One region of the Streptomyces sp. NBC_00775 genome, then DNA from elsewhere that is predicted to be linked to it. Evidence: predicted binding sites of a transcription regulator. Region 1 holds the regulator's gene; the other holds the start of a gene.
What was found. Region 1 encodes HspR, which represses chaperone genes until heat shock. Its sites were predicted from a motif close to TTGAGNNNNNNNNNCTCAA; they were not measured.

Region 1 (15,843 bases):
TCGATGATCCACGCGATCCTTCCGGCCAACTTGACCAGCGGGTCGTCGGGACCTTCGGCGAACGGGCGCCACACCCAGTCCAACCGCTCCGGTACGTCCCCCAGCGGAGCGGTACGCAGCTCGGCCTCCACCTCCGGGAGCGTCAACAGCTCACCGAGGTGGAAGGCGCACACAAGCTCTGACTGCAGACCTGGGGCGCGCCCCAGTAGATCGCTCAGGGCGCGCGCGGCCTTCGGTGTGCGGATGGTCCACAGCATGTGGACGGTATCGGCGTACGCGCCTGCCCCGTCCCAAGGGGCCATGAACGCGGGCACCGCGAGATCCCCCATCCCTGCCAACGCCCCCCACGCCGCATTGCTGGGGCGTGCCATCGCCGCCAGCGCCTCGGCGGCCCGGGGCAGATTCGTCGCCGCCAGCGCGCGTGCCGCCGTATGCCCCACCCCCGTGTCCTCCTCGGAACGGACCGTCTCCACCAGGAAGTCGAAGACCCGCACCCCTCGTTGCCGCCGGTCCCCCGCCACCAAGCCGAACGCGGCGATCATTTGCTCGTCGGCGAACTCACCCAGCCGCAGTCGCTGCCCGAAGTGGTCCAGGACCTCCTCGGCCAGTCCGTCATCCACCACATGCGCATCCGCCAGACACTGGAACGCCAGCACCGGATCCCGCCGGTACACCGCCCGTACGACCTCAGTGCAGTCCCGCGGTGCCACCCCGCACCACAGCCGCACCGTCTCCCGCCAGGCCTGGGGATCCGCCCCGTACCGCCGCAGCAGCCCCGCCGGGTCGGCGGCGAGGACGATCGCCGCCAGGTACTCCTGCAAGGTCAAATGCGCGAACTGATACCGCTCCCCGTTGTCCACGGCCAGCAGCAGCCCGCTGCGGTGGACGATCTCCTTCAGCACGTCCTCCGCGAGCGCCACGTCCCGGCCCTGTTGCTCCAGGACCGTCCGGACCGTCTTCAGGACCTCGTCCTCCGGCAGCGCCAGCCGGTCGTGGGTGCCGGAGGGGATGTCCTGGGCCGCGAGGGCGAGGTGCTGGAGGACCGCCTTCTTCAGAGGGAGCGCGTACGACGTCTGGCGACGGTCGGCCAGGAGGCTGCCGATGACCTGTTTGTAGAAGTCGGCGCGGGTGTGCGGGAGGACCTGGTCCGTGCCGGCGTACACGAAGTCGTAGAGGTACGCGATCATCGTCAGGAGCAGCGGATTCCGGGCCAGCGACATGATCTGCGGTGTGTCCCGGAGCGCGCCCAGGACCTGGTCCACCGTGTCCGTCGCGGTGCCCGCCCGCCACGGCCAGCCGCCCAGGAACCGCCGGATCAGGTGCTCGTCGAAGTCCCGCACCCGCAGCGTCTGGTCGAACTCCGTGAACTGGCCCTCGTACACCGCGACCCGGCAGGTCACCACGATCCGGCAGTCCGCGTACGTGTCCGCGAACTCCTTGATCAGTTCGACCACCTTGGCGCGCAGGTCGGTGGCGACCTCGTCAAGGCCGTCGAAGTACAGCGCGAGATCGCCCCTGCCCAGCGCCCCGGCCACCCAGGTGTCCGCGCGCGGGAAGCCGTGCCGGGCGAAGTGCCGGACGACGTGCTGCTCCAGGGTCAGGTCCGGGTCCTTGTTGAGGCGGTGGAGTTCGAGGAGTACGGGGATGTCGTCGAGGGCGCCCAGGTCCACTCGTGAACTGTCCGCCCGTACCCGCTCCCGCGCCCACATCAGTGATTCGTGGCGAAGGAGGAGGGTCTTGCCCGCGCCCGGCACCCCGAGCACCACGCTGTGCCGGGCCCGTCGCAGCGTCTCCGACAGTGCGGGGCGGTTCTCGGTGGTGGACTCGCCGCCGTACAGGGGTACGTACACCGACTCCATCGGCAGCTTCAGGGCCTCGTCGGCCTGGAAGGAGACCGGGAACTCGCGGTGGCGGCGGTACAGCTCCCGCGTGTACTTGGCGAGTGCCGCGCGGCGCAGGAGCCGGCTGCCGGCGAAGCGGCCGTACAGGAAGTCGAGCAGCAGTTTGACCTTGGCGACCAGTAAGTCCTTCGAGGCGAGCGCGAGGATTCCGAGCACGAATCCCCCGAGCCCGACCAGCCAGTTCCACACGGCGTCCCCCACCGAGCCCCTCGCGGTTTCCGAGCCTTGTCAGGCTCCCACGGGGACGTTCTCCCCGCTGCCGGTTCACCGGGACACCTCACGGTTCGTCAGGCCGTTCGTCAGGCCGTTCGGCAGGCGGTTCGTCAGGAGGTTCGGCAGGACACGTAAACCCGATCGTGTTAATCGCACGATACTGTGACAATCGCGCCTAAATTGGCGTCGTGTTGTACGGAATCACGGCCGCCACGGCCGCCCTGCTCCTCACCGCCGCGCTCGCCGCGCTCTTTCGGATGCTCGCCCTGCGCTTCGGCGTGGTCGAGCGGCGCCGGGTGCGGCCCGTTCCGTTGCTCGGCGGGGTGGCCGTCGTCGGCGGTACGGCGTTCGTCGCCGGGGTCGGGGACTGGATGGATGTCGCCCCGCTCGGCCCGGAGGCCGGGCGGCTGCTGGTCGTCGGGATCGGGGTCGCGCTGGTCGGTCTGGTCGCCGATCTGCGGGCCGTACCGCCGGTGGTGCGGATGGCCGCCGTGGGTGTCGGCGCCGTGCTGACCGTGCCGTACGACGAACTCGGGCTGTTGGGTGCGGTGGTGGGTGTCGTCTGGATCGTCTTCGTCACGCATGCCTTCGGCTCGCTCGATCATGCCGACGGGGTGTTGGGGACGGTCGGTGTCATCACCGCGTTCGCGCTGAGCGGGTGTGCGGCTGCCGAGGTCATGGACGGGCTCGCGACGTTGCTGAGCGTGCTGGCCGCCGCGCTCACCGGGTTTCTGATGCACGGGTGGCCTCCGGCGCGGATCGTGCCGGGGCGGTGCGGGGCGTTGTTCGCGGGGTTTGTGCTGGCCTCTGCGGCCGTGCTCGTTCATGCCGGGCAGGAGGACGGGGCGGGGGTCGGGGCCGGGTTCGCGCTGACGGCGGTGGCCTGTGCCGATGTCGTGCTGGTGCTTGTGTCGCGGCGGAGGGTGGGGTGGCCGTTGCTGCGTTCCGCCCCGGACCACCTTGTCCATCGGCTGCGGAGGCTTGGGCTGACCCGGCAGGGGGTCATGGTCGTCATCGGCTTCGCCGCGTTCGCCGGGGCGCTGGTGGGGCTGGCCATCGATCTGCGGTGGGTCGGGGCGGGGGCCGCGTGGTGGGTGGTGGGGAGTGTCGGGCTTGTCGCGGTCGTGGGGGGCTTGCGTCCGGGTTCTCGCCCCCGCCGCCCCTACCCGATCCCATCCCCTGGGGGCTCCGCCCCCAGACCCCCGTATCGGCCTGAACGGCCTCGTCCTCAAACGCCGGACGGGCTGAAAATTGCGGGCCGGAGCTGAAGATGCCCGGCCGGAGTCGAAGATCCCCGGCCGGGACCGAAGATTCCCAGCGCCGGGACCGAAGATCGCGGGCCGGAGCCGAAGATCCCCAGCCAGGGCCGAAGATTCCCAGCCGGGACCGAAGATTCCCAGCCGGGACCGAAGATTCCCAGCGCCGGGACCGAAGATCGCGGGCCGGAGCCGAAGATCTCCAGCCGGAACTGAAGATCTCCATCCGGGACTGAAGATTCCCAGCCGGAACTGAGGACCCCCGGCCAGGACCGAAGATCGCGGCCGGCGAATTGAAGATCCCCGGCCGGGGCTGAGGGGGCCGAAGGGGTGACGAAAGTCCTGCCCGTCCACCCCACCCCCCACGACAAACCCCCAGCTCACCGCCCACCTGCGCGTAAGCAACAGATAAGAGTTGAGCCCCTCCGACTCAGCTCTGTTGACCGGGCGGCGACGGTCATGCACACTTGAGTCCGTTCCACTCAAGTCATTGCTGGAGGAATCGAAATGGCACGTGCGGTCGGCATCGACCTGGGCACGACTAACTCCGTCGTCAGCGTTCTTGAAGGCGGCGAGCCCACCGTCATCACCAACGCAGAGGGCGCCAGGACCACGCCGTCCGTCGTCGCCTTCGCCAAGAACGGCGAAGTGCTCGTCGGCGAGGTCGCCAAGCGCCAGGCGGTCACCAATGTGGACCGGACCATCAGGTCCGTGAAGCGTCACATGGGTACGGACTGGAAGATCGAGCTCGACGGGAAGCACTTCAACCCGCAGCAGATGAGCGCGTTCATCCTGCAGAAGCTCAAGCGGGATGCGGAGGCGTACCTCGGTGAGAAGGTGACCGACGCGGTCATCACCGTCCCGGCGTACTTCAACGACTCCGAGCGTCAGGCGACGAAGGAAGCCGGTGAGATCGCCGGTCTCAACGTCCTTCGTATCGTCAACGAGCCCACCGCCGCCGCGCTGGCGTACGGCCTCGACAAGGACGACCAGACGATCCTCGTCTTCGACCTCGGTGGCGGCACGTTCGACGTGTCCCTGCTGGAGATCGGTGACGGCGTCGTCGAGGTGAAGGCCACCAACGGTGACAACCACCTCGGTGGTGACGACTGGGACCAGCGTGTCGTCGACTACCTGGTGCAGCAGTTCAAGGCCGGTCACGGCGTGGACCTCGCCAAGGACAAGATGGCCCTCCAGCGCCTCCGCGAGGCCGCCGAGAAGGCCAAGATCGAGCTGTCCTCGTCCACCGAGACCTCGATCAACCTGCCCTACATCACGGCGTCCGCCGAGGGCCCGCTGCACCTGGACGAGAAGCTCACGCGCGCCCAGTTCCAGCAGCTCACCGCCGACCTTCTGGAGCGCTGCAAGACGCCGTTCCACAACGTCATCAAGGACGCGGGCATCAACCTCTCCGAGATCGACCACGTCGTTCTCGTCGGTGGCTCCACCCGTATGCCCGCCGTCGCCGAGCTCGTCAAGGAGCTGACCGGTGGCAACGAGGCCAACAAGGGTGTGAACCCGGACGAGGTCGTCGCCATCGGCGCCGCCCTCCAGGCCGGTGTCCTCAAGGGTGAGGTCAAGGACGTTCTGCTCCTTGACGTGACGCCGCTGTCGCTTGGTATCGAGACCAAGGGCGGCATCATGACCAAGCTCATCGAGCGGAACACGACGATCCCGACCAAGCGGTCCGAGATCTTCACCACCGCCGAGGACAACCAGCCCTCCGTGCAGATCCAGGTCTACCAGGGCGAGCGCGAGATCGCGGCGTACAACAAGAAGCTCGGTATGTTCGAGCTGACCGGTCTGCCGCCGGCCCCGCGTGGTGTCCCGCAGATCGAGGTCGCCTTCGACATCGACGCCAACGGCATCATGCACGTCACGGCCAAGGACCTTGGCACGGGCAAGGAGCAGAAGATGACCGTCACCGGTGGCTCCTCGCTGCCGAAGGACGAGGTCGACCGGATGCGCCAGGAGGCCGAGAAGTACGCGGAGGAGGACCACGCCCGCCGCGAGGCCGCCGAGACCCGCAACCAGGGCGAGCAGCTCGTCTACCAGACGGAGAAGTTCCTCAAGGACAACGAGGACAAGGTCCCCGGTGACGTCAAGACCGAGGTCGAGGCGTCCATCGAGGAGCTGAAGGCCGCGCTCAAGGGCGAGGACACCGCCGAGATCCGTACGGCCACCGAGAAGGTCGCCGCCGTCTCGCAGAAGCTGGGCCAGGCCATGTACGCCGACGCCCAGGCCGCGCAGGCCGCCGGTGGCGCCGAGGGTGCTCCGGGTGCCGAGCAGGCCAGGGCCGACGACGACGTCGTCGACGCCGAGATCGTCGACGAGGAGCGCAAGGACGGTGCCGCGTGACGGAGGAGACCCCGGGCTTCGAAGAGCAGCCCGACGTCCCCTCCGGCGCCACCCCTGAAGACGCCGAGCCGAAGGCCGCCCCCACGGAGGGGGCGGCCCCGGCCGGGGACGCGGCAGCAGCAGCCCAGACGGCCGGTCTGACGGCCCAGCTGGACCAGGTGCGTACGGCGCTCAGCGAGCGCACGGCGGACCTCCAGCGGCTCCAGGCCGAGTACCAGAACTACCGCCGCCGGGTCGAGCGCGACCGGATCGCGGTCAAGGAAATCGCCATCGCGAACCTCCTGACCGAGCTCCTGCCCGTGCTCGACAACATCGCCCGCGCGCGGGACCACGGCGAACTGGTCGGCGGCTTCAAGTCGGTGGCCGAGTCGCTGGAGACCGTCGCGGCGAAGATGGGGCTCCAGCAGTTCGGCAAGGAGGGCGAGCCCTTCGACCCGATGATCCACGAGGCCCTGATGCACTCGTACGCGCCGGATGTCACGGAGACGACGTGCGTGGCGATTCTGCAGCCGGGGTATCGCATCGGCGAGCGCACCATCCGCCCCGCTCGGGTGGCCGTCGCCGAGCCCCAGCCGGGGGCGCAGACCGCCAAGGCCGACGAGGCGGAGGCGGCCTCCGCCGGCGACGACAAGGAGACCGGTGGCCCGGACGAGGGCTGACGTTGAACGCATGAGGAAGGAGGGACGTCGAGGATGAGCACCAAGGACTTCATCGAGAAGGACTTCTACAAGGTTCTCGGCGTCCCCAAGGACGCCACCGAGGCCGAGATCAAGAAGGCGTACCGGAAGCTCGCCCGCGAGTTCCACCCGGACGCCAACAAGGGCAACGCCAAGGCCGAGGAGCGCTTCAAGGAGATCTCCGAGGCGAACGACGTGCTCGGCGACCCCAAGAAGCGCAAGGAGTACGACGAGGCACGCGCCCTCTTCGGCAACGGCGGCTTCCGTCCGGGTCCCGGCGCCGGCGGCGGCAACTTCAACTTCGACCTGGGCGACCTCTTCGGAGGCGGTGCCCAGGGCGGAGCGGGCGGGGCCGGCGGCTTCGGCGGCGGCATCGGTGATGTGTTCGGGGGCCTGTTCAACCGCGGTGGCGCGACCACCGGCACCCGGACCCAGCCCCGGCGCGGCCAGGACATCGACACCGAGGTGACGCTCAGCTTCACCGAGGCGGTGGACGGCGCGACGGTCCCGCTGCGGATGACGTCCCAGGCGCCCTGCAAGGCCTGCTCGGGCACCGGCGACAAGAACGGCACACCGCGCGTGTGCCCGACCTGCGTCGGCACCGGCCAGGTCGCGCGGGGTTCGGGCGGCGGTTTCTCGCTCACCGACCCCTGCCCGGACTGCAAGGGCCGCGGTCTGATCGCGGAGCACCCCTGCCTGGTCTGCCAGGGCTCGGGCCGCGCGAAGTCGTCCCGGACCATGCAGGTCCGCATACCGGCCGGGGTGAGCGACAGCCAGCGGATCCGGCTGCGCGGCAAGGGAGCACCCGGCGAACGGGGCGGCCCGGCGGGCGACCTGTACGTCACCGTCCATGTCGACGCCCACCCGGTCTTCGGCCGCAAGGACGACAACCTCACCGTCACCGTGCCCGTCACCTTCGCGGAGGCGGCGCTGGGCGGGGAGGTGCGCGTGCCGACACTCGGCGGCCCGCCGGTCACCCTCAAGCTGCCGCCGGGCACGCCCAACGGCCGCACGATGCGGGCCCGCGGCAAGGGCGCGGTCCGCAAGGACGGCACCCGCGGCGACCTTCTGGTCACCGTCGAGGTCACGGTCCCCAAGGACCTGTCGGGCAAGGCTCGTGACGCCCTGGAGGCGTATCGCGAGGCGACCGCGGAAGAGGACCCGCGGGCGGAGCTGTTCCAGGCCGCGAAGGGAGCATAAGAGAGCCATGGACACCACCGGGCGTCGACGCAACCCGTACGAACTGACCGAGGAAACCCCGGTCTACGTCATCTCGGTGGCGGCCCAGCTCTCCGGCCTGCACCCGCAGACCCTCCGCCAGTACGACCGCCTCGGCCTGGTCTCGCCCGACCGCACCGCCGGGCGCGGCCGTCGCTACTCGGCCCGCGACATCGACCTGCTGCGCACCGTCCAGCAGTTGTCGCAGGACGAGGGCATCAACCTGGCCGGCATCAAGCGCATCATCGAGCTGGAGAACCAGGTCGCCGCGCTCCAGTCCCGCGTGGCGGAAATGGAGGCGGCCCTGGACGGCGCGGCGGCCGCCATGCAGCAACGCGAGGCCGCCGTCCACGCCTCGTACCGCCGTGACCTGGTCCCGTACCAGGAGGTCCAGCAGGCGAGTGCGCTGGTGGTGTGGCGGCCGAAGAAGGCCAAGGACTAGGCAGCCCGCACACGGAAGGGGCCCGGAGATTTCTCTCCGGGCCCCTTCCGTGTGCGGGCTCAGAGTCAGTAGTCCCAGATGCCATACGCCGTCGACGTGGTCGCGGCCTGCGCGCCGACGGAGTCCAGGCGGACGACACGGTAGTAGTACAGACCCAGCGCGTCCTCGTGGACCGTGGTGTCCATGGAGAACACGGCGTCGCCCATCGTGCCCTCGGTCAGGGTGACATAGGCGGCCGAGACCGGGTCCCAGCGCTCCACGCGGTAGCTCACGAACCGGGTGCAGTCGCCGAGACCGGAGCTCTCGGAGCAGCCGACGTACAGCTCCGGGTACTCGTCCGCACGGATTTCGGTCCCCGTCCAGCCGGGCGGCCGGGTGTCGGGGACTTCGACCGACACCTCGGTGGTGTGGAAGAAGTCCGGGCCCTCGTCCTCGTACAGATGGAAGCGGTCCGCGGCGGCCACCTTGTAGACGTGGGTGGCGCCGTCGGGGACGGTCGGGCAGAGGACCTCGGTCGCGGCCGAGCTATGGGTCCAGCAGTTCTTCTCCCAGACGGTCTCGCCGGTGTCCGGGTCGGTCATGCCCTGCCACACGTAGTACTCGGTGACGTCGTCGTCGGCCGGCGGCGTCCAGGTCAGCCGTACGCCGAGCGGAACCCGCTCCGCGGTCAGGTCCTGGACCGGGTCCGGGCGCTTGGTGTCCGGCATGGTCGCGGTGGCGGCAGGGCCTGGCTGCGACTCATGGCCGTACGGATCGATCGTCACGACCGTGTACTCGTACGTCGTCTCGGACGCGCCGGAGACGTCCCGGCAGGCGCCGTTGATCTGCCGGGAGCCGGCGTAGGCGGGGGCGTCGCCGGTGTTCCAGGTCCAGTACGTCTTCGGGTCGGTCAGCGGCAGGTCCTGCGAGCTGTTCGGCTTGCACCCGGTCACCACGCTGCTCTCGCCGGTCGCCTTGTCAGTACGGACGATCCGGTACGTGAGCAGCGGCTGGTTCTCGCCGTAGGTCCACGGGTCGGCGCTGCTCCACTCGATCGACACGCCCTCGCCGTAGTTGACCGCGGTGGTCGCGAACGGCGCAATCGCCTCCGGCCGGTCGGCCATCGACAGGGCGACCTCCACCGGGGCGGCCGCGTTGCCCTTCGCGTCCACGGAGCGCACCACGTACTTGTAGGTGTCGGCGACAGCCACTCGCTGGCGCGGCACGACATCGGTCCGTGTCGTGGTGGTCGTGGTGGTCCCCTCGGTGAGGGCTTCGACGTATCCGCCGGTCGCCGGGTCGTACTGCAGGACCTGGTACGAGGCGGCTCCGGCGACGGGCGACCACACGAGGTGGGGAACGCCCGACTCGTACACGACGTGGGCGTCGGCGGCGGTCGCCGGCGGTGTCAGATCGGAGGTGGTGAACGTGGTGGCGGCCGAGTACACGGACCAGTTCCCGGCGGCGTCGCGGGCCCGCCCCCGGTAGGTGACCTTGCTGCCGTCGGCCTGATAACCGGTGTCGCAGATCGCGCCCTTGGCGCCGGAGTACACGGTGGTCCAGGTGCTGCTCGCCGCGTTCAGGCGCTGCATCTCGTACCACGCGATGTCGGCCGCGTTCGCCGCGGTGGTGACCAGCTCCGGGGCCGCGTAGGGCTGGTCGGCCGGGCAGGAGTCCATCTCCACGAACGGTGCGGCGGGCGGGGTCTTGTCGACGGTCGTGACGCCCTGGTCCGCGGTGCCCGTCGACTCGTTGCCGGCCCTGTCGTAGGCGCGGACCTCGTAGTAGTACGTCTCGCCGGTCGCGGGCGGGATGTCGGTGTACGAGGTGGAGGTGGTCGTCGCCAGGGGCTTGGTGCCGTACGAGGTGCCCTTGAGGCGGCGGTAGACGCGGTAGCCCGCGAGGTCCATCTCCTTGTTCCTGGACCACGTCAGGGCGGCCTTGCCGGTCGCGGTGGTGTACGTCACCGCGTCACCGGTCGGGGTCAGCGGCTTGACCGTGTCGACGCTCGCCGCTGTGCGTGGGGTGTACGCGAAGCTGACATTCGCGGCGCCCGTCCAGTTGACGAAGTCGACGCGCAGGGTGTGCTTGCCGGAGGGGATGGTGACGTTGACGGTCTTCTTCACCGTCGAGGACACGTTCTTCCAGAGGTCGACCTTGCGGACGCCGTCGAGGTAGACCCGTAGGCCGTCCTGGGTGGCGACGGGGAGGGCGAAGGGGCCTCCGGAGCCGAAGTCGCGCGTCACCGTCCAGCGGACGCCGAAGTTGTTGGTCGGCAGCCCCGAAGCCGGAGCACCCGACCCCCAGTTCTGGTCGATCGCCGAGTCGCAGTCCGTTTTCTTCGGTGTGCCCGAGAAAGTGGTGTTGGCGAAGAACTGCCGCTTATAGACCGGTGATGCGCAGGTTGTCGCGGCGGAGGCGGGCGCGGCGACTGCGGTGAGCAGGGCGCCCGTGGTGGCGAGCACGAGGGCGGAGGAGACCGCGGCCGTCGTGCGTCTGGCTGGGTTCATGCGTTCCTTCAGGAGTGCCGATCGTCGCCGATCGTCAACGGGAGGTAAAGCCGTTGACGATCACGACTCCTGAAGTGGCCACTTGGTTGTAGGCAGTTGCAGTGACTTGTGCGACTCAGGGTGAAGCTGAGGGGATTGCTGGAAGGCGAGGGCGTAACCTCTTCCCATCGTGTTCACTTGGGGAACACAGAACGCTGTTGCCATCTCGTTAAGTGGTTACTCCTTGACGCTGAGGTGATCGCCGCGTTGGCTTTCAGCCACCTGGGTCGCAATGCTGCAACCTCGCCCGGAAGGCACCTGATGTGAACACTCGTAACGCCCGGCTTCGTCGTACGGCCATATCCCTGGCCTCGTCCGCGATGGCCGTCACCCTCGCCGGCTGCGGCGTCGTGGACGGAATCGGCGGAAGCAGCACCAAGGCCAGCCCCACAAAGGGCGACGACATCCAGGTGGGCCTGCTCCTCCCGGAGAGGGAGAACACCCGTTACGAGAAGTTCGACTACCCCATCATCAAGGCGCAGGTCGAGAAGCTCACCAGCAACAAGGGCAAGGTGGTCTACGCCAACGCCGAGCAGGACGCGGCCAAGCAGAACCGCCAGCTCCAGCAGATGGTGGACGACAAGGTCGACGTCATCCTGGTGGACGCGGTGGACTCCAAGTCCATCGCGGCCGGCGTGCAGAAGGCCAAGGACGCCGGCATCCCCGTCATCGCGTACGACCGCCTGGCGCAGGGCCCGATCGACGCGTACATCTCCTTCGACAACGAACTCGTCGGCGAGGTCCAGGGCAAGGCCCTCGTCGAGGCGCTGGGTGAGAACGCCGCCTCGAAGAAGATCATCATGATGAACGGCGCGACCACCGACCCGAACGCGGCGCAGTTCAAGGCCGGCGCCACGTCCGAGCTCAAGGACAAGGTCGTCATCGCCAAGACGTACGACACCAAGGACTGGAACCCGGTCAACGCCAAGGCCAACATGGAGAAGGCCATCGCGGCCGTCGGCCTCAACAACATCGCCGGTGTCTACTCCGCCAACGACGGCATCGCGGGCGCCGCCATCGACGCCCTGAAGACCGCGGGCGTCAGCAAGGTCCCGCCGGTCACCGGGCAGGACGCCGAGCTCGACGCGGTGCAGCGCATCGTCAAGGGCGACCAGTACATGAGCGTCTACAAGTCCTACCCGGACGAGGCCAACGCCGCGGCCGAGATGGCCGTGGCGAAGGTCCAGGGCCGCTCGATCGAGTTCGACGCCCTCACCCGCGACAAGGTCGACAGCCCCACGAACAAGGACGTTCCGGCCCAGCTCGTGCCCGTGGTCGCCCTCACCAAGGCCAACATCCAGGACACGGTGATCGCGGACGGCATCTACACGGTCAAGCAGATCTGCACGGCCGTGTACAAGGCGTCGTGCACGGCGATCGGACTGAAGTAGAGCGGTAGAGCGGTAGAGCGGTAGAGCGGTAGAGCGGTACGAGGTACGCGGGCCGGGCGGCTGCCGGTAAACCGTTCCCGGTCCGCGGATGTCTCACAGGATGACCGCACGTCGCACCGCACGTCGCACCGTACGTCGTACGGTGCGACGTACTGTCATCGTCCTGCTGGAGGCACCCCGTGGCCATGATCGGCCTGTTCTGGATAACCGAGGAGAGTGTGCACCTGGGTGCCGAGCCCGAAGGACAGGGGCGCGGCGTCCGGCTCACTCCCGAGGGCCTGAAGGCCGTCGGCGCGGACCAGCGGGGATCCTGGGCCTGGGCGGACGTCCGCGCCGTCGACGTCCACCACGTCCAGGTGCGTGCGAGCACCGGCTGGCTGATGCACAGCGTCGCGGACACGGTCCTCGACCTCGGGGCAGGCATCGGCGAGGCCCCGCCCCCCTTCGAGCTCCACGTCCGCACGGCCACCGACGAGACAGCCGAGCTGACCGTGCACTGCGCGGTGCCCGGCGGCTACGTCCAGTCCGAGTACGAGCTGTCCCTGGAGCTGCTGCACCGGTTCGTGGACGGTACGGCGGACGTGGCGCGGCTGCTGGAATGGGGCCGCGCCGAGGGCGGCGGCACGACACCGTGGCGCCCGGCGCGGGAAGCGTTGCTCAGGAGCTGGGCGACGACTTGATGTTCCGCGACTTGATGTGTCGCAGCAGTGCGGTGAGCCCCTGCGGGGCGGTGGTTATGACCGTTTGGGGCTCGTCGCTCTCGCGGAGGCGGATCGTTCCGTCGGGGGTGGTGGCGATGAAGAGGCAGTTCGCCTGATCCTCGCTGAACGATGACTTCTGCCAGGCCGGTTCGGACATGGTCAGGCCTCCTGAAGGCTGTAGAGCAAGTGCTGAAGCAGGGCCAGGGAGTCACGGGACTCGTGCGTGGATGCGGATACCGCGGGATCCAGGGGCGGCAGGGCCGCAGCGCGGAGGCGGTCGAAGCGCTGGCGGTATTTCAGGACCGCGCTGCCCTCGTGGATGTAGACCGTGGCGGCCGGGTTCTCGACGAGAACCGTCTGCAGGGCCGACCCGTGTGAGTCGGCCAACAGGAACGGGGTGCTGAAGGCGGACAGCCCTTCGGCCGTGAACGGCAGCACCTGAATGGTGACGCGCGGCAGTTCCGCCATGCGAATCAGGTGCAGGAGCTGTCGGCGCATGACGGGCACGCCGCCGAACCGCACATGCAGGGCCGCCTCATGAATCACTGTGTGCAAGGACGGCGGCTCGGGCCGGGTGAGGATCTGTTGCCGCTCCATGCGGAACTGGACGGCCCTCTCCAGGTCGTCGTGCGGGCGATCGCTGGACCGGAAGATGGAGCGCGTGTACTCCGGCGTCTGCAGGATCCCCGGGATGAACAGCGACTCGTACGAGAAGAGCGCGTCGGCGGATGCTTCGAGTTCAGCGAGATCCAGCACGGGTTGAGCGAGCGCGCGGCGGTACTCGGTCCACCAGCCTTTGCCACTGTCCTCGCTCATCGCGACCAGGGCCTCGATCAAAGGTTCTCGTGTGCACCCATAGGCGTGGCATAGTGCGCGCAGTTTCTCCGCCGGAATCGCGGTGCGGCCGGCTTCGACGTGTCCCAGGTGGGCGCGACCCATGGCGATGATCTCACCGCCCTCCGTCACGGAGTAGCCCACCTGTTCGCGCAGCTTCCGCAGTTCGGCACCGAGGCGTCGCTGCCGTTCTGTGGTGCTGGTGCGCAGTGCCAACGTGCTTCCTCTCCCACTGGGTTGGCGCCAGTCTGCCCCGCCCGAGCGGCGGGGGCCACCTATTCCGGCGAATAGGTTGCACGCGGTAACCCTTATTCCCTACCGTGAGTGTTGCGCCACTAACTCTCCGGAACTGTATCGGAGTTGTCCAACTCCCCCTGCCCACAAGCGAAAGCGCACCCGATCCGCCCCCCAGCCGGAGCCGGACACTGCCATCGCGGGCGTTACCCCCCACTCCACAAGCTCTCCGACAGGAGCCGATCCCCCCATGGAAATGGAACCCGCCCGCAGGGCAGCCCACCGCCCAGCCCAACTCGCCTACGACTACAGCCTCTTCGCCCCCGCCGACGCCACCGCCCCCAAGGTCTGCCGGGACTTCGTACGCACCGTGCTCCTCACCCTCGACCGCGAACCCCTCATCACGCCCGCGACCCTGTGCACCTCGGAACTGGTCACCAACGTCCACCTCCACACCAAGGGCACCGCCATGCTCCGCGTCCAGCTCACCCCGGCCCGCCTCCGGGTGAGCGTGTACGACGAGAGCCGCGAGCCCCCGGTCACGCCGGCCGCCACCGGCACCGCCTGCTGGGGTCGCGGCCTCGCGCTGGTGGCGGAGGTGGCGGATCTGTGGGGCGTGGCGGGCGAACGGGCGGGGCGGTTCGCGAAGGGGGTGTGGTTCGAGTTGGGGGAGGGCGATCGCCTGCCACTCGAACGGGCGGTTGGCCTGTCCTTGGGACCTGCCAGGCCGTAATGTGAGGACAGAGGCTAATTGCTGCAAATTTCCCGCACAGAATGCGTCCTAACCCCGTAAAGGAGGTGATGAGCTGTGCTTCTCAGCTTCCGCGTCGCCAACCATCGGTCCATCAAGGAAGAGCAGCAACTGTTGCTCGGCCCGGTGTACGAGGCGGACCGCCCGGAGGGGACGGACTGGCAGGCGGTCCCCGTCGCCGCCGTCTTCGGGGCGAACGCGGCAGGCAAGTCGAACGTGGTGGACGCCCTCCGCTACATGGCGGAGATGGTGAGCTCCTCACACCTGAACGCCGAGCCCGGCGCCGGAATCGCACGTCACCCTTTCGCGCTCGACGAGGAGTGCCGAGGACAGCCGTCCTGGTTCGTCGTGGATCTGTCGCTCGAGGGTGTCCGGTACACGTACGGCTTCAGCCTCGATGACGACCGGGTCGTAGACGAGTGGCTCTACAGCTACCCGCACGGGCGGAAGCGGATGGTGTTCCAGCGCAGCGGCGAGGACTTCTCCTTCGGCGACGCGCAGCCCCGTAAGGAGCTGGAGCTGGTCAGGAAGATCACCGAGCCGAACAGCCTGTTCATGTCCGTCGCCGCGCGGTCCCGACAGGATGCGTTTCTCCCGGTGTACGAGTGGTTCGCGCAAGGGGTGCGGTTTCGCGGTGGCTCAGGGTGGGAGTTCCTCCTCCTGAGCATGTTGGTGGGAAAACTATTGAAGGATCCAGCTCGGATCCCGGGCGTGATCGGGCTGCTCAAGGCCGCGGATCTGGGCATCGAGAACGTGGGAGTGGACCAAGTCAACTACGTGGTCCCGCGCGGGCCCAAGTCTTCGGAGCGGTCCCACGAGGTGCCTGTCGTCTGGGTCGAGCACCAAGGCCGCAGCGGCCCCGTACGGCTCGGTCTCGAACACCAGTCGTCCGGTACGAAGGCACTGCTGGCATACGCGGAGTCGGTGCTGACGGTGCTGGACGGCGGCGGGCTCCTCGTCGTCGACGAGATCGACTCCAGCCTGCACCCCCGGCTCACCGCCCATCTGATCAAGCTGTTCCAGAACGAGGAGACCAATCCGCAGGGGGCTCAGCTTCTGCTGACAACGCACGACGCGAGCCTTCTGGGGCACAGCGGCGGTGAGGACATCCTCAAGCGGGACCAGGTGTGGTTTGTTGAGAAGGACGCTTACGGGGAGACGACCCTCTACCCGCTCTCCGACTTCAAGCCGCGCCAGGAGGAGAACCGGGAACGCCGCTATCTGGGCGGTAGTTACGGCGCCGTACCGCTGTTGAACGAAGAGCTGTTCGCGGCTGCTGTCGCAGTGCGGGAGGAGACTGGTGGCGAGGACCCCGAAGAGTAGCGGGCGCCGCCGCCCC
Region 2 (15,843 bases), 1.6 Mb from region 1:
CAGGGGCGGCGGCGGCCGAAGCGGCTGGTGGTGCGGTCGGAGAGGGCGCCGAAGACCGGGTTGCCGAGCATCGCGAGCAGTGCTCCGACCGACAGCACCTGGCCGAGGGCGGAGCCGCGGTCGCCCTCCGGGACGATCTGGCTGACCCGGAGGGCGAGGGTGACCATCACCGGGGTGAGGACGGCGAGGTAGGCGCCGAACTGGGCGAAGGCGAGGGTGAGGATGAGCTTGGCGGGGGCGTTCTCCGCGGTCGCGGGGGCCTCGGGGGAAGGCGTGTCCTGCGCGGGGAGCTCGGGCGAGCGGGCACCGAGCGAGGCGTCTGGCGTGACGGCCATGGCGGCTCTCCATGGGGACGTGGGCGGCTTCCTTGCCGCTCCGGCGCCCCTAGGGAAACAGCAAAACCGAGTAGGTACTAGGTTTTGTGCGCGTGGCCAGAATCACGCTGCACATGGCTTGAAAAAGGGTCCTGGTTGACTCGTGTAACCGGCGGTCAGTGGCGCCCGGAAAAGGCCACCGCGCGCGGGCTATGGTGGCGGGCATGGCGCAGAACGAGAGGTCGAGCGAGAGGTCGAGCGAGAGGTCACCGGGGCGGAAGACCGCGTCCGCCGGCAGGGGCACGTACGCCGTGGGCGACGAGCGCCGCTCGCGGATCCTCGACGCCGCCGTGGAGCACTTCGCCCAATGGGGCTTCCACGCCTCCTCGCTGGCCCGCATCGCCAAGGACGTCGGCATCACCCAGGGCGGGCTGCTGCACCACTTCCGCAGCAAGGAGGACCTGCTCGTGCAGGTACTCGCGCGCGCCGACGAGAACGACAAGGAGAAGTTCTTCTCCCACGAGTTCGTCTCGGCCGTCGAGTGCTACGCGTGCCTGGTCCGGCTCGCCGAGTACAACAGCACACGGTTCGGCCGGACACGCATGTTCAACGTCCTCGCCGCCGAGGCCGGCGACCCCGGACACCCGGCGCACGCGTACTTCACCCGGCGGTACACGGACCTCGTCGAGCACATGTCCGGCCCGCTGCGGCAGGCCGTCGAGAGCGGGGAACTGAAGCCCGGCACCGACATCGTGGCGGTGTCGCAGGAGACCGCCGCCGTCATGGACGGCCTCCAGGTCCAGTGGGTGCTCGACCCGAAGGGCTTCGACATGGTCGGACGCTTCCGCGCGTACGCCGACCGGCTCCTGCGGTCGATCACCGTCGACGGACGGGGACTTCCCGCGGACGTCTGAGGATCTGCGGACGCCTGACGAACTGCGGACGCCCGACGAACTGCGGACGTCCGACGACCTTCTGAGGTTGTCTCTGGAATTCCTATGAATACCCCCGTGCGTGGCGTCGGTCATAGACAGCGACGCGTGGGACACGAAGGGTGGGGTGCAACGGAAGGAGCGCCTCACCGTGGACCGGAGCACCACCGTTCAGGCCGACGTCACGCTCACCGACCCGGAGACGGGTGCGCCCCTGCTGGACGGGTTGCCCCGACAGCGCGGCGGCCCCGTCACCGCGCCCGTCCACCGGGCGACGACGGCACCGGCACCGGCTCCGGACGCGACGCCCGAACCGGCCACCACCGGCGTTCCCGCCGCCCCCCGCGCCCGCGCCCGGCTCCGTGCCGTCCGCCCCTGGCGCCTGTTCCCCACCCCCACCGGGACCCCCTTCACCTTCGGGTACGCGGCTGTCCTCGTCGTCACCTCGGTCATCGCCGACCACGCCGACCCCTCCGTCGTACACGCGCTGCACCAGGGATCCAGCACGGACGTCGCCCACCTCGTACAGAACCCGGTGCTGGTGCTGATCGCGAGTGCGCTGTGGATCGCGGGCGGCATCACCTCGCCCTACGCGATCGGGTTCCTCCTCGTCCTCACCGCGCTGGAGCGGCGGATAGGCGGGCTGCGGACGGCCGGTGTGTTCCTGCTCGGCCATGTGGTCGCGACCCTGGCCACCGAAGTGCCGGTCGGGCTCTCGGTGCTGGCCGGCCATCTGCCCGACAGCTCCCTGCACCGCCTCGACTACGGCATCAGCTTCGGTGTCGCCGCGAGCATCGGCGCGCTCGCGGGACTGCTGTCGCCGTGGCTGCGCTGGCCGGTCCTGACCGGCTTCGGCGCGATGCTCGTCGGTGACCTGTTCACGTTCGCGGACCCGATGACGGACTGGGGGCACCTGATGTCTCTGGCCATCGGGATCTCGACATGGCCGCTGGTACGGCGCTGGCGGGCGGCGCGCGGTGCCGCCCGGACGGCGCGGACCGCCGGCCGGGAGGCCGGTCACGGGGCGGCGGCGCCCTGCCTCGGAACCACGGCCCCGTAACCGCTCCCGCCGGTCAGCCGCTCCGGGCCGCCGTGAGGCGCCGGGCCAGCTCCGGGATGCCAAGTCGCCGCTCCTGCGCGGCGGTTGCCCCATGGAGCCGGTTCGTGAGCTGGTACGGGTCGGCGCGCAGGTCGTAGTACTCGCGGAAGGTGACCTCGCCGCTGTTCGTACCACCGGAGTTCGCGCCACCGGAGTCCGTGCCCGCGCTGATCGCGCCGGAGGGCAGCCGGCCGTCCCGGTCGAGGCGGAGGCGGTAGTACTCCGTGTACTGCTCGGTCTTGCCGACGTACGTCGCCCAGCTGTGGATCGGCTGCTTGTCCTGGCGGTTCCACCACCACTCGGCGAGCAGATGATCGCGGTCGTTCGTGCCGAGCAGCGAGTGCCCGTCGTGCGGGGTGTCCGGCTTGATCCCGGCCGCGTCGAGCAGCGTGGGCGCGATGTCGACGTGGCCGACGAGCCGGTCGTCGGTCCTGGCCGTGCCGAGCTTGCCGGCCGGCCAGGACAGGTAGAACGGCACCTCCAGGCTCGGCCGGTATGGCACCGACTTGCGCAGCCAGCCGTGGTCGCCCCAGAGGAGGCCGTGGTCGCTGGTGTACAGCACCAGGGTGTTGTCCAGCTGCCCCAGCGCGCGCAGCTTGTCGCGGAAGTCCCGCATCGCGTCGTCGACGGACAGCAGGGTGCGCAACTGCCGCGCCCGCAGGGCCTGTCCGTCGGCGAGCGAGTGCCGTGCCGCGCCGCCGCGCAGGAACGGCGGCTTGTCGCTCTTGTCGTCCTCGAAGACGGACGGCCGCCCCTCCCACTCCGGGACCCGGATCCCGTCGTACTTCTTCTCCGGGATGTTCAGCTCGTGCGCCGCGCGCGTGGCGACATACGCGAACCACGGGCGCTCGTCGCCCCGGGAACCCTCCATGAAGGCGAGGGTCCGGTTCTTGATGACGGTGGTGTTGTAGCCGGGGATGTTCCGGACGGTCCCGTTGTCGTTGTAGTGGCCGTTGTAGTACCGGACCGGCTCCTGGAGCAGCCACTCGTCGAAGTGCGGCGGATTCACGCCCGTACGCCAGTAGTTGAGGTACTTCCCGAACAGGCCCGTGCGGTACCCGGCCTCGTGCAACTGCCGCTGCACGGTGGTGTTCTGGTCGAGGCGCTCGGGGTGGCGGGTGTCGAGGACGCCGTGGTTGTGGGCGTAACGGCCCGACATGATCGACGCCCGCGACGGCGCGCAGAGCGGGGTGTTGGCGTGCGCCCGCTCGAAGGTCACGCCGTGTTCGCCGAGCCAGTCGAGGGTCTGCGGGGTCGCCCACTCGGTCTGCTTGGGCTGGTCGTCGGTGACCACGACGAGGATGTTGGGGCTGCCGGGGGCCGGCGTGCGCCTTGGTGTCGGTGATGCCGGGGGCGTGGTGGCCGGGGCCCGGCTGACGGCAGGCGCCACGGTGCGCGTCACCCGCGTCTCGCCCTCGGCCCCGCTGCCGCCCCCCGTCGCCGCCCGGACCGCGGCCACGCCGACGCCCGCCGCCACCACGGCCCCGGCCCCGGCGATCACCCCGCGCCGTCCCGGCCGCCCCCGCTGCTCGTCGCCCATATCGTCCCCCATGTTCCCGTTCGCCCCGCCTTGCCGTCCCCGTTGGCTGTGAATGCGCTTGCAGTTTGCAGGCGTTGCCTGTGAATGCCGTTGCGGTCGTGTAGCAGTGCCGCTGCGAAGCCATGGCGATCCCCGGCCGGACGCCCGCCGGGTGTGGACCCTCTGGCAGGAACAAAGGTTTCCGGCGACGTGCGTGGGTGGTGTGCGGGGCGATGAGTGGCCGACGCGCGCTTCCATGCGCTCTGCCCCGCACGGACTCGGACCGCAAGGCTGTCTGGCCCGAGCGGGCGCCCGATGCGGGCGGCCACCGGTCGAGGGGACGGAGAAGCCGTGGACGAGGAGGTAAGGATCGAGGTCGGGCGGGACATGGCGGGACAGATAGCCGTCGGACGCCACCTCATCCAGCTTTCGGGTGCGCACTCGTCGGTGACTCTGATCCAGCGGGAACAGCTGCCCCGTCCCGTTCCGCGGGAGGACATGACGCTGCTGCCCAGACCTGCCGAGGAGCTGGGCGAACTGCTGGATGCCGCGCCCGCCGCCACGTACCTCGTGGCCTGCACGGACCGCACGCTGTGGGGCGAGGGCACGGCGAAGCGGCTGCGCGGACTGGGCCCGGCGGACAGCGTCGAACTGTTGGAGCGCGCGCTGGACCGTGACCTGGACACGGCCGAGCTGCGGACCGCCAGGACACTGCGGCAGCTGACGGAGGGCACCCCGCTGCGTCTGCTCAACGCGGCGGCCGCGGTTCACCGGGCCGGCGGCCCACCCCGGTGAACCGCGCACTCGTCAGCGCCGCCTCCACCCGCCATCCCAGGGACTCGTACAGCGCCCGCCCCTCCGGCGTCCCCGCCAGGACGCCGGTCTCCGCGCCCCGCGCCACCGCCGCCCGCGCGAGGGTGCCCATGACCAGGCGGCCGAGCCCCCGCCGCCGGTGCCGCTCCGCCGTCTCGATCTGGTCGACGACCGCCGTCTCGCCGGTCGGGGCGATCTGGCCGCGCGCGGCCCAGGAACCGTCCGGCGCCGCGACCAGGACGCGGGTGACGCCGCCGCGCGACCAGGTACGCAGCCGGTAGCCGTCGGGGGCGGCCCCCTCGGTGGCGGCGCCCTGTGACGGGCGGGCCAAGGGCACCGACATCAGGTACCCCGGCTCAGGGTCGATCCACCACCCCTCGCCGAGCCAGGCCCCCACGGTCGACGGCTCCGCGAAGACCTTGAGCCACACGCCGGCCCCGGTCACCCCCTCCGCGACCTTCCGGACCGCCGCCTCCTCGACCTCGTCGTTCGTCGCCCCGAAGACATGCCGGGTGACGTGCTCCGCCTGCCCCACGTCGACGGTGTACCCCCACGGCTCGACCACCGGGGGAGCCGCCCCGCGGGAGAGGACCCACCCGTCCACCCAGGCCCGCACGATCTTGTCCATCACGACCCCCTGTAGCCCATGTAATAGTCACTCTGTGATTTAGGCTCTTACTTGCCGAGTGACGATACGGGTGCGCCGCGCCACCCCGACAGAGGTGATCGCTCACAGCGAACAGCTCCGGGGGAACAATCAGGGGCTCACGTGCATTGAGTCGGCATAGCTCAACTTGACTGCCTAAGGGGAGATCATGGCATCCACGTCCACACCGCTCACCCTGCCCGTGCTGCCACTCGACGACGAGGTCGTGCTGCCCGGGATGGTGGTTCCGCTCGATCTGAACGACACCGATGTACGCGCCGCGGTGGAGGCCGCCCAGGCCGCCGCCCGTTCAACACCCGGCAAGCCGCAAGTACTCCTGGTGCCACGTATCGACGGGACTTACGCGGGCACCGGTGTGCTCGGCACCGTCGAGCAGGTCGGCCGCCTGGCCGACGGCGACCCGGGCGCGCTGATCCGCGGGCGTGGGCGCGTGAAGGTCGGCGCGGGGACGACCGGTCCCGGTGCCGCACTGTGGGTGGAGGGCACCCGGATCGCCGAGACCGTGCCCGACCCGCTGCCCGGCCGGGTCGCCGACCTGGTCAAGGAGTACAAGGCCCTCGCCACCAGCTGGCTGCGCAAGCGCGGCGCCTGGCAGGTCGTGGACCGCGTTGCGCAGATCGATGACGTTTCCGCCCTTGCCGACAATTCCGGTTACTCCCCGTTCCTGTCCACCGAACAGAAGGTGGAGCTGCTGGAGACCGCCGACCCGGTCGCCCGCCTGAAGCTCGCCACCGAGCAGCTCCGCGAGCACCTCGCCGAGCAGGATGTCGCCGAGTCCATCGCCAAGGATGTCCAGGAAGGCGTCGACAAGCAGCAGCGCGAGTTCCTGCTGCGCCGCCAGCTGGAGGCCGTACGCAAGGAGCTGCGCGAGCTCAACGGCGACTCCTCCGACGGTGAGGAGTCCGACGACTACCGCTCCCGCGTCGAGGCCGCCGACCTCCCCGAGAAGGTCCGCGAGGCCGCGCTCAAGGAGGTCGAGAAGCTGGAGCGGTCCAGTGACCAGTCGCCCGAGGGCAGCTGGATCCGGACCTGGCTCGACACCGTGCTCGAACTGCCGTGGAACGAGCGGACCGAGGACGAGTACGACATCCAGGGCGCCCAGGCGATCCTCGACGCCGAGCACGCCGGTCTCGAGGACGTGAAGGAGCGCATCACCGAATACCTCGCCGTACGCAAGCGGCGCTCCGAGCGCGGGCTCGGCGTGGTCGGCGGGCGGCGCGGCGGTGCCGTGCTCGCGCTGGTCGGTCCGCCCGGTGTCGGCAAGACATCGCTCGGCGAGTCCGTCGCGCACGCCATGGGCCGCAAGTTCGTCCGCGTCGCCCTCGGTGGCGTACGGGACGAGGCCGAGATCCGCGGACACCGGCGTACGTACGTCGGCGCGCTGCCCGGCCGTATCGTCCGCGCCATCAAGGAGGCCGGGTCCATGAACCCGGTGGTCCTGCTCGACGAGATCGACAAGGTCGGCTCCGACTTCCGCGGCGACCCGGCCGCGGCGCTGCTCGAAGTCCTGGACCCCGCCCAGAACCACACCTTCCGTGACCACTACCTGGAGGTCGAACTCGACCTCAGCGACGTGGTGTTCCTGGCCACGGCCAACGTGCTCGAAGCCATCCCGGAGGCCCTGCTCGACCGTATGGAGCTGGTCCGCCTCGACGGCTACACCGAGGACGAGAAGGTCGTCATCGCCCGTGACCACCTGCTTCCGCGTCAGCTGGAGCGGGCCGGTCTGGCGAAGGACGAGGTCACGCTCGAGGAGAGCGCGCTGCGCAAGCTCGCCGGCGAGTACACGCGGGAAGCGGGCGTACGCACCCTGGAGCGGGCCGTCGCGCGGCTGCTCCGCAAGGTCGCGGCGCAGCACGAACTCGGTGAGCGGGAGCTGCCGTTCACGGTGACCGACGCGGACCTGCGCGGGCTCATCGGGCGGCCGCACCACGTGCCCGAGTCCGCCCAGGACCCGGCCGAGCGCCGTACGGCCGTCCCCGGTGTCGCCACCGGGCTCGCGGTCACCGGCGCGGGCGGCGACGTCCTCTTCGTGGAGGCGTCGCTGGCCGACCCGGAGACGGGCGCGGCGGGTCTGACCCTGACGGGCCAGCTGGGTGACGTGATGAAGGAGTCGGCGCAGATCGCGCTGAGCTTCCTCCGCTCGCACGGAGCCGAGCTGGAGCTGCCGGTCGGCGACCTCAAGGACCGGGGTGTGCACATCCACTTCCCGGCGGGCGCGGTCCCGAAGGACGGTCCGAGCGCGGGCGTCACGATGACGACGGCGCTGGCCTCGCTCCTGTCCGGCCGCCTGGTCCGCACGGACGTGGCGATGACGGGCGAGGTCTCGCTGACGGGACGTGTCCTGCCCATCGGCGGCGTGAAGCAGAAACTGCTCGCCGCGCACCGCGCGGGTGTCACGACGGTCATCATCCCGAAGCGCAACGAGCCCGACCTGGACGACGTCCCGGCCGAGGTCCTGGAGAAGCTCGACGTCCACGCCGTCACGGACGTCCGCCAGGTCCTGGAGCTGGCACTGTCGCCGGCGACGAACGGTGCGCAGCAGGAGTTTCCGGTCGCGGCGTGACGCCCACCGGAAAGGGAAGGCCCGGGTCCCGTGAGGGAGGCCCGGGCCTTCGCCGTACGTGCGTGCCTTCCGCTTCCCGTCAGCCGTTGGCGAGTGCCTGTACGCGATCCAGGGCGCCGTTGAACTTGTCGTGGTCGCCGACGGTCGGTCCGGACGACGTGTACTGCCACATGGTGTAGTACGACCACCCGGCCGGCAGGGTCCCCACATCGGAGGCGTACCGCGCGATCCACAGCGGGTTGCTGGAGGCGAAGCCGCTGTAGTTGCCGGTGCAGTCGGTCCACCAGCTGGTGGCCGTGTAGATCACGGCGTCACGGCCGGTGCGTGCCTTGTACTGGGTGAGGAAGCTGCTGATCCAGCTGACCATGGCGCTCTGCGACTTGCCGTAGCAGGAGGCTCCGTACGGGTTCCACTCGATGTCGAGCGCGCCGGGCAGCGTCTTGCCGTCCTTGGACCAGCCGCCGCCGTGGTCGACGAAGTAGTTGGCCTGTGTGGCGCCGCTCGTGGTGTCGGGGGTGGCGAAGTGGTACGAGCCGCGGATCATCCCGACGTTGTACGAGCCGTTGTACTGCTGGGCGAAGTACGGGTTCGTGTAGTACGTGCCCTCGGTCGCCTTCGTGTAGGCCCACTTGACCCCGCTGCTCCACAGGGTCGACCAGGCGACGTTGCCCTGGTAGCCGGACACGTCCACACCTTCGGTCTGGGTGGCGTCGCCGCTGGTCGGCGTGCCGTCCTGGCCGTCGTGGGCGATTACGCCCATGCCCATGCGGGCGGAGCCGCGGGCGGGGGTGTCGGCGGCGGAGGAGGGGAGGGTGAACAGGAGGGAGAAGGCGGTGAGCAGAATTCCTACCGCGAGCGGGCGCAGGCGGTGGGCCGTTCCGGATCTGTGCACGGGCATGTGCGTGCCTCCGAAGGGCTTGGTGGAGCTCGGTGGAGCTCGGTGGGGGGAATGCTCGGGCACGCGTGCCGTAGTGGGGGGTCAGGTCCTCGTTGACCTGGAATGGCGTGCGCATGCCAGTAACTGCCTGGTAATGAAGCTAGGCGCGGAGAAGACGGTGTGGGAAGAGGGCCCGGAGGCTGCCGTTGGTCTACGCCTGCGAAATACTGTCGGAGCTGCGGTAACGGCGAATTTTGGCGGAAACTTTCAGGACCGGGAAACCGGGTGAGGGGCTGACGTGCACGAGGACGGGAACGACGGCCGACGTCCGGTCGAATCCGGCGTGTCGGGACACGGTGCGGACCAGCCTGCCGCGCACGGCGGCGGGGACCGCGAGTTCCTCTCCCTGGAACGCGAGTTGACCGTGTTCCTGCGACGCGCCCGCGCCAACCAGGGGGAGATGGCTCGCGAGGTCCACCCGGACCTGGAGTCCGCCGCCTACGGACTCCTCGTACGCCTGGAGGAGTACGGCCGCCAGCGCGCCACGGAACTCGCCGCCTATATCGGCGTCGGCAAGGCCACCATGTCCCGCCAGCTGCGCGCCCTGGAGGACCTCGGCCTCGTGGCCCGCGAACCCGACCCCGCGGACGGCCGCGCCTGGCTCGTCCACCTCACGGAGGAGGGCCGCAGCCGAGTCACCAGGGTCCGCGAGGCCCGCCGCGCGCGCTACGTCAGCCAGCTCGCCCACTGGGACCAGGACGAGGTGGCGGAGTTGGCGCGGCTGCTGCATCAGCTGAATCTCGGCATGGAGAAGTAAGGGCAGAAGTCACAACGAGAGGGCTTTCGCAAGGCTCCTGCCAACGGCCGTGGGGACGGCTACTCTGACGCCTCCGGGGGACGGGGCGGTGACGGGTGAGCGGGACAATTCCACGGTATGTCAGGGTAGTTGGGGGCGTCCTGCTGCTCGTTGTCGTGGTGCTGGCGTCCGTGGCCGTGCATCTCCAGTGGGTGCGGACGGCCGAGCGGGCCTACGCGGGGGCGGGACCCTACGCGGGATCCGCCGCCGACTCCCAGGACGACGTGGACGACGCGAAGGCCGGCGAACGGGCCAAGGCCGCGGTCGAGAAGCGGTACCGCGCCGAGGGGCGGCGTACCGGGGCGACGACGCTGAGGATCGTTCCGGGCTCCGGGACCAGGGCCGACCAGTGGCACGCCACGGCGAAGCATCGGCTGGTGCTCGACCCGGACGACCCCATGACCGGCGACCTGCGCAGAGGCGCCGAGGACCCCGCCGACTGGCTGCCTCTGGAACTCGGCATCACGACGGGTTATGAAGAGTGCGCCACTTCAGCCCTCGATGCCTACAAAGCAACAGAGCCTTTCAAGCAGGACGGCCCGAAGAAGCCGGCATACGCCTACGCCAGGGCCGATACGGGGTGGTTCACGAGCTTCGACCAGTGCGGGGCCCCGACCGGGGGGCCGGCCGCCAACGTCTTCATCACCCTGAAAGTGAAGAAGGGCCTGCTCGGAGACAAGGGGCTCTACGACCACTGGAACGTCACCGTGGAGTCGCCGGACCAGCCCATCATCGCCGTGGAGGGAGGAACCACGCTGCGGCAGTCCGCCGCCCGTGCCGAACTCATCCTGCCGGCCAAGGGCAAGGTGTACGTCTCGCTGGGCCATCCACGCTCGGCAGGCACAGGAGGCACGAGCAATCTCGCGGCACTCGGCGCCGTGCTGCAGAGCTATCGCTCGCCCAATCGCGAAGCGGCCGGACTGCTGCTCGCCGTGGCGGCGGTGACCTGCTGTCTGGCAGTGCCGTTCGTACGACGCTGGGCACCGCTCGCGACGCGCACCCGTTGGACGGCAGCGGCAGTTACGGGCGGCGCCCTGACGGGTGCGACGCTTATGTACGCGCTGGCGGGAACAGATGAGCAGCCGTGGAACGGCTGGTGGGAGTACGCCGGGCGAGGGATGCCCTTGGTGGTCTGGTGGTGGGTCGTGCTCCCCCTGCTGCTCGCGGCGTTCGGGGCTCGGATCAGTGGCGGACGGCCGCCGCGCGTAGGGCAGTTGCTGCCCCTTTTGCTACCGAGTCTCCTGCTCGCGTGGCCTGTGGTCCTGCTCGCGGAGAGAGCTCGATCAGCGCTCGCAGCCCTGCCGATCGTGGTCGCGGCTGCCTCCGCCGGACTTGTGGCGCAGGTTCTGCGGCGACGATTGCTGGGAACGGCGGGCCACCGTTGGGCCGCCACCGCGGCAGCGGGAGTGTGGCTGGCCATCCTGGCCGCCGGCCCCGGGACGGGGCTGCCGGACATCTGGGCGGAGCCACCGAACCTCTTCGACCCGGATGCCGCGTCGGCGAACCAGGTCGTGATGGGCTTCCTCTCGTGGTGCTGGCCCTTCGCACTCTGGCCCGTCCTGGCCTCCTACGCGTGGGGGCGATGGGTTGCCCCCACGGTGGTCCTGTTCCTGTGGTGGGCACTGGCCGTGCCGGATGCGGACTTCGGGGTCCACGACTGGACCAAGGCGACGGACGGTCCGTGGATCGCCGTAGGGATCGATCCCAGGGTGGCTGCCAATCTGCCTCTCGTCATCGTGGAGACCACTGTTCTCGGCGGCGCTCTCCTCCTGGCATGGCAGCAGGGTCGTACGCACGGAGTCTGGCCCGTGCACGTCCGTACGGTCGTCGGCGCTCTGGGCGTCGCGGCGGTGGGCAGTCAACTCATCCGGGTGGGCTTCTCGATGTTCGACGGTTATGAGCAGACGAGCGGCGCCTGTTTCGCCGTCGGGATCGCCGCCCTCGGCTTCGCCTGGCTGCTGCCACCGGCGGCGGAATCGCGCGCCCTGCGGTTGCACAGCACCCGCGCGCCCACACACAACCGTCTCGTCCACGCCCTGCTGAAGGACGAGACCCTTGCCGCGGGTCGACGGGAATTCCTCAGCTCCTCGCGTACGGCTCTCGCCGCTGGGGACCTCACCGCCCGGCAGTGGAGCACGCGATGGCATGCGCTCGGTGCTCTCGGCGCCCGGGCTACGGCGCCCCACCGCTCGGTGGCGCTGCGTGCGGCCGCTCTTGGCACCTCAGGCGGCCGCAGTGCTTGGCGCAACGGCGTGGCGGCCGCCGTTCTGCTCACCGGCCTCACTCTGCCGTGGCTCCTCTACACGCTGCCGTCCCGGCTGACGGAGATCGGCTACGACCTGAGCGACATTGTCGATGTATGGGCCAACGCCCTGCGCTGGTCGCTGTACGGATTCGTCTACGGCTACGCCTACTCCTGGCTTCGCGGCGGTACGCCGATCGGCAAGGCGCTGTGCCTCCTGGCGGTCGTTCTTCCCGCTGAGCTCACCGAGCTCCTGTATCAGGACCTCGAACCGGGCCGCTTCGGCATCTCGCTCCTCCTCACCGCCGGCAACTGTCTGGCCGTCTTCCTGGTGCTGGGCCTGTACTGGGAAGCCCGACTGGTACGGGTCGCCGGTCTGCGCTGGGGACAGATCCGCAACTTCCGCTCCCTGTCCGCGACCGCGGTCCCGGCGACCACTGTGCTGGTGGCGGCAGCGACGGCGCTGGCCACCGCCATGGTCGGCGTCTGGGTCTCGCCCGAGGCTGGCCCGGATTCGAACACACCCAAGGACCAGTCTTCCGTGAGCGGCAGTCCTACCCCGGGCGCCGAGGGCCACTGACGGTCACAACTCCACGAACACCACCGTCGCGTCGTCATGCGTCTTGCTCCGCCGCAAATACACCCGCGCCTCCGCGTCCGCCGCCTCCAGCCGCCGTACGCGGTCCACGAGCGCCTGGCCGCCCTCCTTCCGTACGAGGGTGAACAGGTCGGTCCAGTCGCCCTCCCGGAACTTCTCCACCCAGCGGGTGGCGCCGTCGGTGAGGGCGGTCAGGGCGCGGACGGAGGAGCGCGGCAACACGCCCGTCACCGCGCGCCCGGCCACCGAGGGATCGGCCGCCGCGGTGAAGAAGCCGCCCTCCTTGTTGCGGACGGTCGCGTCGGCGATGGCGTCCGTGGTGAGGGAGGTGCGGGGGAGGCGGGAGAGGCGGTCGTCGAGGAGGGGGGTCACCTCGCCCGTGGGGGACTCCAGCAACAGGGCCGAGTCCGAGAGGACCAAGTACTCGACCTCGGTCGCGGACCACCTCGCGAGGACCACGGTTGCCTGGGGTGTGCGCGGGTGAGAAAGGTCACAGGTGTCGGCGTGGGCGTCGGCCACCCGGCGAATGGCGTCGGAGAGGATCTCCGGCAGCGTCAGATCCCGGCAGGAAACGGACAGTTCGGTCAGGGCTCCGCCCAGGCGCGCGGAGAACCAGGCAACGGAATGCAGACAGCCGTCGTCGCCCTGAGGAGGTGTCACGCCGTCCAGGACGACCAGGGAACCCCCCTGTCCTGAGGCGGGAAGTCCGACCGATGCGAAGTCCTCATTGGGGCGGTCCGGGTCTCCGGGCTCCGAAAAGAGTTCAGTGCGCATCCGGCCAGTCTGCACGAGCCCTTCACAAGGTCCACGAAAGGGTGGCATCGGTCGCCGAACCAGTGCGGACCAGCAGCTCAGGCGCCGGGTTTGGCATGGAATGATCGACTCCGGGGGAGCGTGGCGGCGAATATTGTCAAAGCGCGTCGCCGACGTCCAACCGGCCCGCCGGTCAAGGCCGTCGCACACGCCAGGGGAACTTGCCCGCCAACTCCCGTCCGGGGTTCACTCCTTCGGGTGGCGGGCCGGATGATGCGGGACCACTGCCCACCGGCACTGGGAGGGTCGGGGGCCGATGGGGGTCCTTCCTGCTGGAGCGAAGTCGAAAACCCGGGGGTGGGCGGACGCCCCCGTTGACGGGACGTCACCCGGGCCCATGGGTACACGAGTCAGGAATGCGAGCACCGGTGCAGAAGACGCGGCCGAGGCGCACAGGCAAGCAGACGGCCTCCAGCTCGACTGAGGGCGGTTCCACCGGCGACTCCGCGGGCCGGGGCCGCCCCGCCCACGTACGCAACCGGCTGATCGTCGCCGTGGCGGTCGTCGCGGCCGCCATCGCCGGTGCCGGAGCTCCCACGGTGCTGGCCGCGTCGGGGCAACTGAACGACTCCCAGAACCTGGTGACGCTCGCGCAGCGGACCCAGCAGGCATTGGTCCTCGCGCACTCGCTGGCCGACGAGCGGGACGAAGTCACCTCGTACATCGCCGCGGGCCGGCCCAAGGCCAAGGCCCCCTCCGAGCAGCGCGGCGCCCGCGTCGACCGGGAGGTCGAGGAGTTGCGGGCGGACGAGGACGCCCCCGCCACCCTGCTGAAGGACCTCGACTCCATCGCCTCCCTGCGCAGAGCGGCGCTCACCGGAAAGAGCACCGCTCTCGAAGCGCACCAGGCGTACTCCGCCGCCATCACCGAACTGCACGCCCTCGCCGAGGACCTGGCCGACCAGCTGCCGCCCCGCGCGGGCTCCGGCGCGCACGCCCTCGCCGAGCTGGACTCCGCCGTCCAGCAGTCCGCCGCCGCCCGCGGACTGCTCCTTGCGGCCCTCAACATCCCGCGCACCACCCAGACCGTCATCGACCCGCTCACCGGTCTGGCGAGCACCACCAGCACTTCCACGGCCGCAGGCACCAAGCAGCGCGACGCGCTCAGCGCCGCCGCCCAGCAGGCCCGCCTGCGCTCGGACGCGGCCCTCGCCGACTTCCACGAGACGGCGCCCAAGACCGCCACGTCCTCCTACGACTCCACGGTCACCGGGCCCGACGTCACGACCGCCGAGAAGTACCTCGCGGGCCTCACCGACCAGCCGAAGCTCTCCGGCGCCGAGCTCGACACCAGCACCAAGAAGCTGGACGCGGCCCTGTCCGCCCGCATCGAGCTGATGCGCGGCGCCGAGGCCTCCCTCAACGACCACCGCACCAAGGCCCTCGCACAGCTGCGGGACGACGACGTCACCGCGCTGGAGATCCGGATCGCCCTCATCGGCACGCTGCTGCTGGTCGCGGTCGGCGTCTCGATGGCCATGGCCCGCAGCCTCACCCGCCCGCTGGCCGTCCTGCGGATCGGCTCGGCCCGCCTCGCCGCCGACCCGGGCACCCAGGAACCGGTCAAGTTCACCGGCCGCAACGACGAGTTCGCCCAGGTCGTCCGCTCCGTCAACGCGCTGCACACGCACGCCGCCACGCTTCACGAGCGGATCACCACTCTGGAGGGCGACCGCAAGCACCTCATCGGCCAGCGCCAGCTGATGGCCGACGAGCGCGACAAGCTCCGTACCGAACTCGCCGACGCCACCGCCCATCTGGAGCAGATGCGCGGCAGCATCCACGGCACCTTCGTCAACCTGGCGCTGCGCACCCTCGGCCTGGTCGAACGCCAACTCGGCGTCATCGAGGGCCTGGAGGAGCGGGAGCAGGACCCGGACCGCCTCGCCACCCTCTTCAAGCTCGACCACTTCGCGACCGTCATGCGGCGCCACAGCGAGAACCTGCTCGTCCTCGCGGGCGCCGAACACGTCCAGCACCACGCGGGTCCCGTCCCGCTCGTCGACGTCGTACGGGCCGCGGTCAGCGAGATCGAGCGGTACGAGCGGGTCCGCATCGCCGCGCTGCCGCCGCACGCGCACCTCGCCGGTTTCGCCGCCGACGACATCAGCCACCTCGTGGCCGAACTCCTGGAGAACGCCTCGTCGTTCTCGCCGCCCGACCTCCCCGTCGAGGTCTCCGGCTGGCTCCTGGAGAGCGGCGAGGTGATGCTCTCCGTGCAGGACGGGGGCATCGGCATGACCGACGAGCGGATGAGCCAGCTCAACTCCCGGCTCGCGGACTTCGATCCGGAGGACGCGTACGACCTGGAGAGCGGCGAAGGCCTCGGGCTCGGCCTGTACGTGGTGGCCCGGCTCGCCCACCGGCACGGGGTGCGCGTGCAGTTGCGCGAGCAGAAGCAGGGCGGTGTGACCGCCGTGGTCGTCCTCCCGAAGACGATGCTCGCCGCCGCGCCCGCCGTCACCCTCCCCACGGCCACCCGCCTCGCCGGCGGCGTCCCCACGGTGACGCTGCCCGGAGCCAGCGCCGAGGCCAACTCCAACGTGC

Region 2: the regulator HspR is predicted to act here: its motif matches at 5,452-5,470, upstream of lon (endopeptidase La).

The regions. Positions count from the first base shown of each region.
Region 1 covers NZ_CP108938.1:5,110,707-5,126,549, reverse strand. The annotation lists gene OIC96_RS22840 (NACHT domain-containing protein) at 1-2,102, opposite strand, end outside; gene OIC96_RS22835 (MraY family glycosyltransferase) at 2,303-3,382, shown strand; gene dnaK (molecular chaperone DnaK) at 3,878-5,728, shown strand; gene grpE (nucleotide exchange factor GrpE) at 5,725-6,387, shown strand; gene dnaJ (molecular chaperone DnaJ) at 6,421-7,605, shown strand; gene OIC96_RS22815 (heat shock protein transcriptional repressor HspR) at 7,613-8,065, shown strand; gene OIC96_RS22810 (PA14 domain-containing protein) at 8,131-10,554, opposite strand; gene OIC96_RS22805 (sugar ABC transporter substrate-binding protein) at 10,857-11,984, shown strand; gene OIC96_RS22800 (hypothetical protein) at 12,170-12,664, shown strand; gene OIC96_RS22795 (DUF397 domain-containing protein) at 12,642-12,842, opposite strand; gene OIC96_RS22790 (helix-turn-helix domain-containing protein) at 12,845-13,735, opposite strand; gene OIC96_RS22785 (ATP-binding protein) at 14,004-14,486, shown strand; gene OIC96_RS22780 (AAA family ATPase) at 14,562-15,827, shown strand; gene OIC96_RS22775 (RloB family protein) at 15,805-15,843, shown strand, end outside.
Region 2 covers NZ_CP108938.1:3,468,093-3,483,935, reverse strand. The annotation lists gene OIC96_RS15430 (MFS transporter) at 1-335, opposite strand, end outside; gene OIC96_RS15425 (TetR/AcrR family transcriptional regulator) at 539-1,228, shown strand; gene OIC96_RS15420 (rhomboid-like protein) at 1,398-2,306, shown strand; gene OIC96_RS15415 (sulfatase family protein) at 2,320-3,885, opposite strand; gene OIC96_RS15410 (hypothetical protein) at 4,216-4,659, shown strand; gene OIC96_RS15405 (GNAT family N-acetyltransferase) at 4,613-5,305, opposite strand; gene lon (endopeptidase La) at 5,493-7,910, shown strand; gene OIC96_RS15395 (lysozyme) at 7,990-8,808, opposite strand; gene OIC96_RS15390 (MarR family winged helix-turn-helix transcriptional regulator) at 9,086-9,604, shown strand; gene OIC96_RS15385 (hypothetical protein) at 9,775-12,465, shown strand; gene OIC96_RS15380 (protein phosphatase 2C domain-containing protein) at 12,469-13,257, opposite strand; gene OIC96_RS15375 (sensor histidine kinase) at 13,653-15,843, shown strand, end outside.